DNA from 2 places in the Actinoplanes sp. NPDC049668 genome. Region 1 is predicted to be linked to the other one. Evidence: riboswitches for the same ligand, from Rfam matches in the RefSeq annotation. Region 1 holds a riboswitch; the other holds the start of a gene.

Evidence for each region. Region 1 has a riboswitch for thiamine pyrophosphate ahead of ACIBSW_RS12890 (ECF transporter S component). Riboswitches for the same ligand answer to the same signal wherever they lie in the genome.
Region 2: linked by a shared signal. The riboswitch ahead of thiE (thiamine phosphate synthase) and the one ahead of ACIBSW_RS12890 (ECF transporter S component) in region 1 are both predicted to bind thiamine pyrophosphate.

Annotation. Positions count from the first base shown of each region.
Region 1 covers NZ_JBITLR010000003.1:72,943-78,052, forward strand. The annotation lists gene ACIBSW_RS12880 (energy-coupling factor transporter transmembrane component T) at 1-726, opposite strand, end outside; gene ACIBSW_RS12885 (ATP-binding cassette domain-containing protein) at 723-2,114, opposite strand; gene ACIBSW_RS12890 (ECF transporter S component) at 2,116-2,694, opposite strand; TPP riboswitch at 2,762-2,866, opposite strand; gene ACIBSW_RS12895 (alpha/beta fold hydrolase) at 2,964-3,779, shown strand; gene ACIBSW_RS12900 (DUF6328 family protein) at 3,824-4,315, shown strand; gene ACIBSW_RS12905 (hypothetical protein) at 4,302-4,907, opposite strand; gene ACIBSW_RS12910 (Fur family transcriptional regulator) at 4,938-5,110, opposite strand, start outside.
Region 2 covers NZ_JBITLR010000006.1:706,394-711,503, forward strand. The annotation lists gene ACIBSW_RS27970 (methyltransferase) at 1-583, shown strand, start outside; gene ACIBSW_RS27975 (ATP-binding cassette domain-containing protein) at 615-2,270, shown strand; TPP riboswitch at 2,435-2,546, shown strand; gene thiE (thiamine phosphate synthase) at 2,540-3,184, shown strand; gene thiO (glycine oxidase ThiO) at 3,181-4,212, shown strand; gene thiS (sulfur carrier protein ThiS) at 4,209-4,406, shown strand; gene ACIBSW_RS27995 (thiazole synthase) at 4,408-5,110, shown strand, end outside.

The DNA.
Region 1 (5,110 bases):
CAGCAGGGCCGTGTCCGCGCGGCCGAAGACCTGGCGGCGGGCGCAGGTGCGGGGCAGGCCGGAGTCGAAGCCGCGGGCGTCCATCGCCAGCGCCAGCCGGGCGCCGCGCCGCAGGGCGCCGACCAGCAGGGCGAACGCGGTGGACCCGAACAGTCGCAGCCGCGCGGCCGGGTTGCGGCCGGCGTCGATGCCGCGCGCCCGGCGGGCCAGGCTGAGCATCTGCCACTCCTCGCCGAGCAGCGGGACCATCCGGAAGGCCGCGAGCGCGCCGATCGCGAAACGGGCGGGCGCCCTCGCGTTCTGCACCAGGGCGTCCGCGAGGTCGGTCGGGTCGGTGGTGGCGAAGACGATGATGCCGGGCAGGGCGACCGCGAAGAGCCGCAGCACGAGGCCGAGCGCGCCCATGACGACGCCGGTGGTGATGTCGAACGGGCCGAGCGAGAACAGCTGCGCGCCGGTGCGGTCGGCCGCGAACAGCACCATCGTCACCAGGATGCCCGCGGCCGCCAGCGCGAGCGGCCAGGCCCGCCGGGCCAGCACCCGGTAGCGGACGCCGAAGAGCGGCAGCAGCGCCAGCTCGATCGCGAGCGCGAGGCCGGGTGTCAGCGGGTCGAGGGTCGCCACCAGCGGCAACGAGAACAGCAGCGCCGCGCCCAGCTTGGCGACCGGGTTGCGCCGGGCCAGGACAGCGGTGGCGTCGGCGACCGGTTCCAGCACGAGGGTCATCCGGCGCCGCCCAGGACGACAGTGCGGTCGGCGAGCGCGGTCACGAAGTCGTCGTCGTGGGTGACCGCGACGATGCCGCAGCCGTCGTCGCGCAGCCGGGCCAGCAGCTCGACCAGCTCGATCCAGGTGCGCCGGTCCTGGCCGAAGGTCGGCTCGTCGAGTACGAGCAGCCGGGGCGCGGCGGCCAGCGCCGTCGCGACGCTCAGCCGCCGGGCCTCGCCGCCGGAGAGGGTGTACGGGTTGGCGCCCGCCAGCCGGGTCAGCCGCAGCCGGTCGAGCAGCTCGTCCACGATGGCGGCGACGTCCGGGCGGCCGAGCCGGCGGGGCCCGAGGGCGAGCTCGTCGGCCACTCGGGACGTGACGAACTGGTGTTCCGGTGACTGGAAGACCGAGCCGATGCGCTGGGTGAGCGCGGCGGCCCGCCACTTGTGCGGCGCGCCGCCCGGCGCCGCGTCGACCGAGCCGGAGGTCGGCGCGAGCAGCCCGCCGAGCAGCAGGGCCAGCGTGGACTTGCCGGCGCCGTTCGGGCCGGTCACGGCGAGCGCCTCGCCGGCCCGTACGAGCAGGCTGGTCTCCGCCAGGCGGTGCCGGACGGTGACCCGCTCCGCGCGTACCAGGGGATCGCCCGGGGGAGCGACGGCCCGGTGCGCGGGCAGCGGCCGGCCCGGCACCCAGACGCCCTGCTCGGCGAGCTCGTCGCCGAGCTGCGAGAAGACCGCCGCGGGCGCGCCGTCGGCGCGGACGCCGCCGCCCGGCTCGAGGACGACCACCCGGTCGACCAGGGTGAGCGCGTCGGCGACCCGGTGCTCGACCAGGATCAGCGTGGTGTCCGGGTCGTGCGCGCGGGCGATCGCCGAGCGGATCAGCGCGCCGCCCGCCGGGTCGAGGTTCGCGGTCGGCTCGTCGAGCAGCAGCAGGTCCGGCCGCGGCGCCAGGACCCCGGCGAGGGCCAGGCGCTGCTGCTCGCCGCCGGACAGGGCGGCGGTCCGGCGGCCGATCGGGTACGGGAATCCGACCCGGTCGAGCGCGGCGGACACCCGCGGCCAGATCTCCTCGGCGGGTACGCCCCGGTTCTCCAGGCCGAACGCCACGTCGTCGCCGCTGCGGGCCATCACGAGCTGGGTCTGCGGGTCCTGGAAGACGATGCCGACCCGCTCGCGGGCCTTGACCGGCTCGAGGCCGTCGATCTCGACGGTGCCCTCGGACTCGCCGGAGTCCTCGGGCAGCAGCCCGGCCAGCGCGGCGAGCAGGGTGCTCTTGCCGGCACCGGAGGGTCCCAGCAGGAGCACCCGCTCGCCGTGCGAGATGCGCAGGTCGACGCCGCGCACGGCCCAGGCCCGGCGCCCGGCGTGGCGCCAGCCGAATCCGCGCAGCACGACCTCGGGCATGTCAGACCAGGGCTCGGTCTCGGCCCGCGGCGAAGCGGTCCAGCACGCCGGTCGGCGCCAGCGCCCGGGTCAGTGCCCAGGAACCGACGCCCGCGATGATCGTGCTGCTGACGATGGTGAGCAGCGCGTACGGGATCCGGTAGTCCCACAGGTCGTAGGCGGCGTTCCAGGCGAAGAAGTCGAAGACCGCCGCGCTGAACCCGGTCAGCAGGCCGGCGAGCAGGGCCGCCGGCAGCTTCCACGAGCGGTACAGCAGCAGCGCGAACGCCAGCTCCGCGCCGAGGCCCTGTACCAGGCCCTGCGGGATGACGGTGGCGCCCCAGGCCGCGCCGAGCAGCGCGGAGATGACGGCCGCGACCGTCTCGGTGTACAGCGCGGCGCCCGGCTTGCGGATGATCAGCCCGGCCAGCACGGCCGGCATCAGCCAGACGCCGTAGAGCAGCGCCTGCGCGGGCGGGAAGAAGGCGAACAGGCCGTCGGTGGCGCTCCAGACCAGGTTCCAGGCCCAGAAGATGACGCCGAAGGTGACGGCGATGATCGATGCGACGATGATGTCGATCGTGCGCCAGCGGAAATTCATTCGTGCCTCCCAGCTCATACCGGGAGGAGACGCTGCGCCGGTCCGGGTGTCGCCCGGACGCGGCGCGGCTGGAGAAAGACCGAGCTCCCTGCGCTGGCATTACCCAGATCAGGTTCGAGGGTCTGCGGTGTCACCCGCACTCTCAGCGCTGTGCGCTCCCCTGTCGGTGAAGTCGGTCCGCGCCGCGTCTGCGCGTCGCGAACAGGCTCCATTGCATGTGTTTCGATGACGCTAACACCGTGCGTACGGAACAGCGTAGGAGGCGTCACATGGAGATCAAGGCGAGAGGGCTGACCTTCGACGTGTACGAGGGCGGCCCGGTCGACGGCCCGCCGGTGCTCCTGCTGCACGGCTTCCCGCAGGACCACCGCGAGTTCGATCTCATCCTGCCCCGGCTGCACGCCGCCGGGCTGCGCACGTACGCGCTGGACCAGCGCGGCTACTCGCCCGGCGCCCGGCCCGCCGCGGTCGCCGAGTACCGCCTCGACGAGCCGACGGCCGACGCGATCGCGGTGCTCGACGCGCTGGGCGTGGAGAAGGCGCACGTCGTCGGCCACGACTGGGGCGCGCACGTCGGCTGGCTGCTGGCCGACCGGCACCCCGAGCGGGTCAGCACGCTCACGGCGGTCTCGGTGCCGCACCCGCGCGGTCTCGGCGTCGCCCTGCACAACCAGCCCTCGCAGAAGCTGCGGTTCGCCTACATGGGCCTGTTCCGCTCCCGGATCGCCGAGCGGCTGCTGCTCGCCGCCGACGCGAGAGTGCTGCGCTCGATGCTGCGCCCGATCGGCACCCGCGCCGACCTGTACACCACCGCGATGCGCGAGCCCGGCAGGCTGACCGGCGCCTTGAACTGGTACCGCGCGATCACCGCGGGTAGGCTCGCCAAGGTCGGCAAGATCACAGTTCCCACCACATACGTTTGGAGCGACGGCGACCCGGTCGTCGGCCGGTCGGCGGCGCTGTCGACCGCCACCTGGGTCGAGGCGGATTACCGGTTTGTCACCCTGCGCGGGATCGGCCACTGGGTGCCGGAGGAGGCGCCCCAGGCGCTGGCCGACGTGACTCTCGACCGCATCGGCGTCTGACGCCGCTCGGGCCGCCGGTCGCCGCGCCGTCACGAGGAGGCGCGATGGCCGTTCACGAGTCCGAGCGACAGCGCTGGAACCGCAACTTCGCGGACCTGCTGCAGGAGCTGCGGGTCACCCAGACGGGCGTGCAGGTCCTCTTCGCGTTCCTGCTGACGCTGCCGTTCAGCAGCGGCTTCCCGGAGACCACGCAGTTCCAGCAGGACACCTACATCGTCGCGCTGATGTCGGCCGCGTTCGCCGCCGCGATGATCATTTCGCCGGTGGCGTTCCACCGCGCGCTGTTCCGCAAGGGGCGCAAGCCGGAGCTGGTCCGCTACGCGCACCGGATGGCCACCGGCGGCCTGGCCTTCCTGCTGATCTCGATGGTCAGCAGCGTGCTGCTGATCGCCGACTACCTGCTGAACATCTGGGCCGCGAGCGTCCTGGCGGCGATCACCGCCGCCTGGTTCCTGACGTTCTGGGCGGCCATCCCGTTCGCCCGGCGCGCCTGGATGGACGAGGAGTACGAGGAGACCGAGGCTAGCGGGCCTTAGCGGGCTTGAGCCCCATGTCCTTGAGCTCGAGCGCCGCCAGCGCCTGGACCGCCGCCGCGTCGCCGTTGCGCCAGGACTGCGCGATGTCCGGGCCCAGCTTCGTCAGCTCGTTCAGCGGCCGCCCGGCCAGGGCACGCAGCGCAAGCAGGTCCTGCCCGGCCGGCTCGGCGCGGACCTTGCAGGCCACCCCGGCCCGGCGCATCCAGCGCAGCCGCAGCGGCAGCCAGACGAAGAGCACCAGCGCCAGCGGCCCCACGACGATCGCCAGCGAGACGACCAGCGCCAGGTTGTCCGCCATCTCCTGCTGCTGGCGGCCGGCCTCGGCGAGCCGGTCGGCGGCGCCGGCGGCCTTGGTGAACGGCGCGGTCAGCTCGTCGCCGACCAGCGGGACCCGGCCGACCTTGCCGGAGATGTCGTTCATGTTGCCGGCGATGCCGACGCCGGCCTCCTGCAGCTTCTGGCCCGGGACGCCGAGCTTCTCGACGAGGTCGTTGATCCACATGCCGGCCCGGATCCAGGCGTAGATCCAGAGCACGACGAAGAGGTCGGTGAATACCTGGCGTACGGCGGTTGGCAGCCGATCGGCGTACATCTTCACGCGCGTCAGCGTGCCATGACACGGCTAGGAACGCTTGTCGGCGCACTCCGGACAGGTACCGAAGATCTCCATAGTATGCGAGACGTCGACGAAGCCGTGGTTGCCGGCGACCTTCTCGGCCCAGGTCTCCACGGCCGGGCCCTCCACCTCGACGGCCCGCCCGCACGAGCGGCAGACCAGATGGTGGTGGTGGCCCT
Region 2 (5,110 bases), on a different contig from region 1:
CGCCGCGCCCGACAATCGGAGCCGCATCGAGTTCACCGCCGCCGGGCGGGCCTATGCCCTCACTGTCGCGGCGGGTGTGTTCTCCGCCGGGCGGCTCGACCCCGGCACCGCCGTACTGCTGCGCAAGGCGGACCTGCCGACGGCCGCCGCCGGCGGCACCTTCCTCGACCTCGGGTGTGGCTACGGCCCGATCGCGTGCGTGCTCGCCACCGAGGCGCCGGCGGCGACCGTGTGGGCGATCGACGTCAACGCCCGGGCCCGCGACCTGACCGCGGCGAACGCGGCCGCGCTGGGCCTCGTCGGTCGAGTGAAGGTGGCGTCCCCGGACGACGTGCCCGGTGACGTGGGGTTCGACGAGATCTGGAGCAACCCGCCGACCCATGTCGGCAAGGCCGAGCTGCACGCCCTGCTGGAGCGGTGGCTGCCCCGGCTGAAGCCCGCCGGCGTCGCCTGGGTCGTGATCAACCGGAACCTGGGCGGTGACTCGCTGCACGCCTGGCTCACGTCGCTGGGCTGGGACGTGGCGCGTACGGCGAGCCAGCGGGGTTTCCGGGTGCTGCGCGTGAGCCGGAAAACCGGCTGACCCGCCGACGGTTGTCGGGGAGGATGCTCGCGTGGGTTATGTAGACGTCTCAGGCGTCGGATTCGTGCTGCCGGACGGCCGCGAGCTCTTCTCCGACGTGTCGTTCCGGGTCGGCGAGGGCGCGAAGGTGGCGCTGGTCGGCCCGAACGGCGCCGGCAAGACCACCCTGCTGCGGATGGTCGCCGGGGACACGCCCACGCCGGTCGGCAGCATCGCCCGCGCGGGCGGGCTCGGGGTCATGCGGCAGTTCATCGGCATGATCGGCGATGACCGTACCCTCGAGGATCTGGCTTTGTCCCTGGTCGCGCCGCCGCTGCGCGCGGCCGGCGGTGCGCTCGCGGCCGCGCAGGCCGCGCTGGATGCGAGCCCCGACGCGGAGAAGGCGCAGCTCGGGTACGCCAACGCGATCGCCGGCTGGGGCGAGGCCGGCGGTTACGACGCCGAGGTGCTCTTCGACGTCGTGGCCGTGTCCATTCTCGGCAAGCCGTGGGACGAGGTCCGGCACCGCGGGGTGCGCACGCTCTCCGGCGGCCAGCAGAAGCGGTTCGCCCTCGACCTGCTGCTGCGCGGCGGCGACGAGGTGCTGCTGCTCGACGAGCCGGACAACTTCCTGGACGTGCCGGGCAAGCGCTGGCTGGAGGCCCGGCTGCGGGAGTCGCCGAAGTCGGTGCTCTACGTGTCGCACGACCGGGAGCTGCTGGCGCAGACCGCGGATCGGGTCGTCGCCGTCGAGGGCGGCGGCGCGTGGACGCACCCGGGCGGCTTCGCGTCGTGGCACGAGGCCCGCTCGGATCGCCACGAACGCCTGCTCGAGCTGCGCCGGCGCTGGGACGAGGAGCACGAGAAGCTCCGCGAGCTGGTGTTCACGCTGAAGAACAAGGCGGCGTACAACGACGGGCTGGCCTCGCGTTATCAGGCGGCGCAGACCCGCCTGCGCAAGTTCGAGGAGGCCGGGCCGCCGCCGCTGCCGCCCAAGGAGCAGTCGCTGCGGATGAACCTGCGCGGCGGGCGTACCGGCAAGCGCGCGGTGATGTGCACGGGCCTGGAGCTGGAGAACCTGACGTTCCCGTTCGACCTGGAGATCTGGTACGGCGACCGGGTAGCGGTGCTCGGCGCGAACGGCACCGGCAAGAGCCACTTCCTGCGGCTGCTGGCCGCCGGCGGCACCGCGCCCGATGTGGACAACAAGCCGGTCGACGGCGCGCCGCTGGCGCACGTGGCGCACAGCGGCGTGGCGCGGCTCGGCGCCCGCGTCCGGCCCGGCCACTTCTCGCAGACGCATGACCGCCCGGAGCTGCTGAAACGCACCCTGGTCGAGATTCTGTGGCGCGGCGACGACCACCGCAGCGGCACGGACCGGGCCGGCGCGATGAAGGCGCTCAACCGCTACGAGCTCGCGGCGCAGGGCGACCAGGTCTTCGGCACGCTCTCGGGCGGCCAGCAGGCGCGGTTCCTGGTGCTGCTGCTGGAGCTCTCCGGCGCGACCGTGCTGCTGCTCGACGAGCCGACGGACAACCTGGACCTGGCCTCGGCGGAGGCGCTCGAGGAGGGGCTGCAGGCGTTCGAGGGCACGGTGATCGCGGTGACGCACGACCGCTGGTTCACCCGGGGCTTCGATCGCTTCGTGCTGTTCCAGGGCGACGGCGAGGTCGTGGAGACCCCGGAACCGGTCTGGGACGTCCGCTGATCCGGCGGTGACGCGCGTCACCCATGTTGATCATGGATGACCTGATGCCTGATTTTCGCGGGCGAAAGGCCTGCGTGCGTGCTCTCCGAGGTGGTGTGGACACCCACTGTGGAGCGACGAGGGGGCTTTACGGCCGGCCCGGTGCGGGGTTACGGTCTGCGCGGAACCAACCCCACGGGAGTCCGGTGCACCGGGCTGAGAGGGGGGCTGTCGCTGCCCCCGACCGTCGAACCTGATCCGGATCATGCCGGCGCAGGGAGGAGCGCGTTGTGGGCCCTGATTTCCCGCACCTTCATCTCATCACCGACGCCCGGCGCGGGCGTGCGCCGCTGGCCGTCGTCGCCGCCGTGGTCGCCGCGGCGCGCGGGCGCGGCGCGACCGGGCGACTGGCGGTCCAGGTCCGCGTCGAGGACGACGCCACCGACCGGGAGACGTACGAGCTGGCCGACGCCGTGCTGGAGCTCTGCCGGCCGCACGGCGTGATGTGCCTGGTCAACGACCGGTTGCATGTAGCGCTGGCGGTCGGCGCGGACGGCGGGCACGTCGGCGCCGCCGACCTTCCCGTCGCGGCGGCGCGCCGGGTGCTCGGGCCCGCCGGCGTGCTCGGCGCCACCTGCCGCGACGCGGCGGCCGCCCGGGCGGCACGGCGCGCGGGCGCGTCCTATCTGGGCGTCGGGCCGGCGTACGTGACCGCGACCAAGTCCGGCCTGCCGGATCCGCTGGGCCCGGCCGTCGTCGGCGACGTCGCCGCCGCCGTCCCGGACACCCCGATCGTCGCGATCGGCGGCGTGACGGCCGCGAACGCGGGCGCGCTGATGGCCGCGGGAGCCGCCGCGGTCGCGGTCGTCGCCGCGATCGCGGACGCGGCGGATCCCGGGCGGGCCGCGGCGGAGCTGCTGGAGGTGCTCAAGTGAGCGAGGTCGTGGTCGTCGGCGGCGGCATCATCGGGCTCTGCATCGCCTGGCGATGTGCGCAGCGCGGGCTGGCGGTGACCGTCCACGACGACGGCGGGGACGGCGGCGCCTGGTACGCCGCCGCGGGAATGCTGGCGCCGGCCGGCGAGGCGGGCTTCGGGCAGGAGGCGCTGACCGAGCTCATGGTCGAGTCCGCGGGCCGGTGGCCCGGGTTCGCCGAGGAGCTGAGCCGGGCGTCCGGCATCGACGTCGGCTACGACCGCACGGGCACGCTGACCGTCGCGTTGACCGCCGACGACGTCGCCGCGGCGCAGCGGCTCTGGGCGTACCGGCGAGGGCTTGGTCTCGGGTTGAGCCCGCTCGGGCCGAGCGCGCTGCGCGAGCTGGAGCCGGCGCTCTCGCCGCGGCTGCGCGGCGGCGCGCACGCGCCCGACGACCGGCAGGTCGATCCGCGCCGGGTCGTCGCAGCGCTGCGCGCGGTCCTCGGGCCCGCCGTGCTCCGGCGCCGGGTGGACGAACTGCCGGCGGGCGTGCCGGTGGTGGTCGCGGCCGGGTCCGGGACCGCCGCGCTGACCGGGCTGCCGGTGCGGCCGGTGAAGGGGCTCGTGCTGCGGCTGCGCGGCGAGCCCGGCCTGCTGCGGCACGTGGTCAGCGGCTGGGCCGACGGGCGGCACGTCTATCTCGTGCCGCGCGCCGACGGCGAGGTCGTCGTCGGCGCCACCCAGGACGAGCGTCAGGACAGCACGGTGACCGCCGGGCAGGTCCTCGATCTGTTGCGGGCCGCCACCGACCTGGTACCCGAGCTGGGCGAGTGCGAGCTGACCGAGACCGTGGTGCGGCACCGGCCGGCGACCCCCGACAACGCGCCGCTGCTCGGCGCGCACACCGGCGGCCTGATCATCGCCGCCGGGCATCACCGCAACGGGGTGCTGCTCGCGCCCGTCACCGCCGACCTGATCGCCGAGCTGGTGGCGACCGGGAAGGCCGATCCGCTGCTGGACGCGTTCGCGCCGGGGAGGTTCGCATGAGGGTCATCGTCAACGGCGCCGCGCGCGACGTCGAAGTAGCCGACGTCGCGGCGCTGGTCGCGCAGCTGACCGAGGCCACCCGGGGGGTCGCGGTCGCCGTCAACGGCGAGGTCGTGCCGCGGTCGGCGTGGCCCGGCGCGCCGCTGCGCGACGGCGACCGCGTCGAGGTGCTCACGGCGGCGCAGGGTGGCTGACATGTTCGGCGAGTCCCGGCTGATCCTGGGCACCGGCGGCGCGGAGAGCCTGGCCGCGCTCGAGGCCGCCGTCATCGCCTCGGGCACCGAGATGGTCACCGTCGCGCTGCGCCGGGTGGACGCCGCCGGACCGGGGCTGCTGCCGATGCTGGACCGGCTCGGCATGCGGATCCTGCCCAACACGGCCGGCTGCTACACGGCCGCCGACGCGGTGAAGGCCGCACACCTGGCCCGGGAGGCCTTCGAGACCGACCTGGTGAAGCTCGAGGTCATCGGCGACGAGCGCACCCTGCTGCCGGACGGGGTCGAGCTGCTGCGTGCGGCGGAGACCCTGGTGGCGGACGGGTTCCAGGTGCTGCCGTACACCAGCGACGACCCGATCCTGGCCCGTCGGCTCGCCGACGCCGGGTGCGCGGCGGTGATGCCGGCGGGCGCGCCGATCGGCTCCGGGCTGGGCATCTCCAACCCGCACCACATTCGGCTCATCCGGGACAGCGTCGACGTGCCGGTGATCCTGGACGCGGGCATCGGCACCGCCTCGGACGCGGCGCTGGCCATGGAGCTGGGCTGCGACGCGGTGCTCATCGCGAGCGCGATCACCCGGGCCGAGGACCCGGCGCGGATGGCCGCCGCGATGCGGCACGCGGTGCGGGCCGGGCGGCTGGCCTTCGGCGCCGGCCGGATTCCCCGGCGCTTCCACGCGC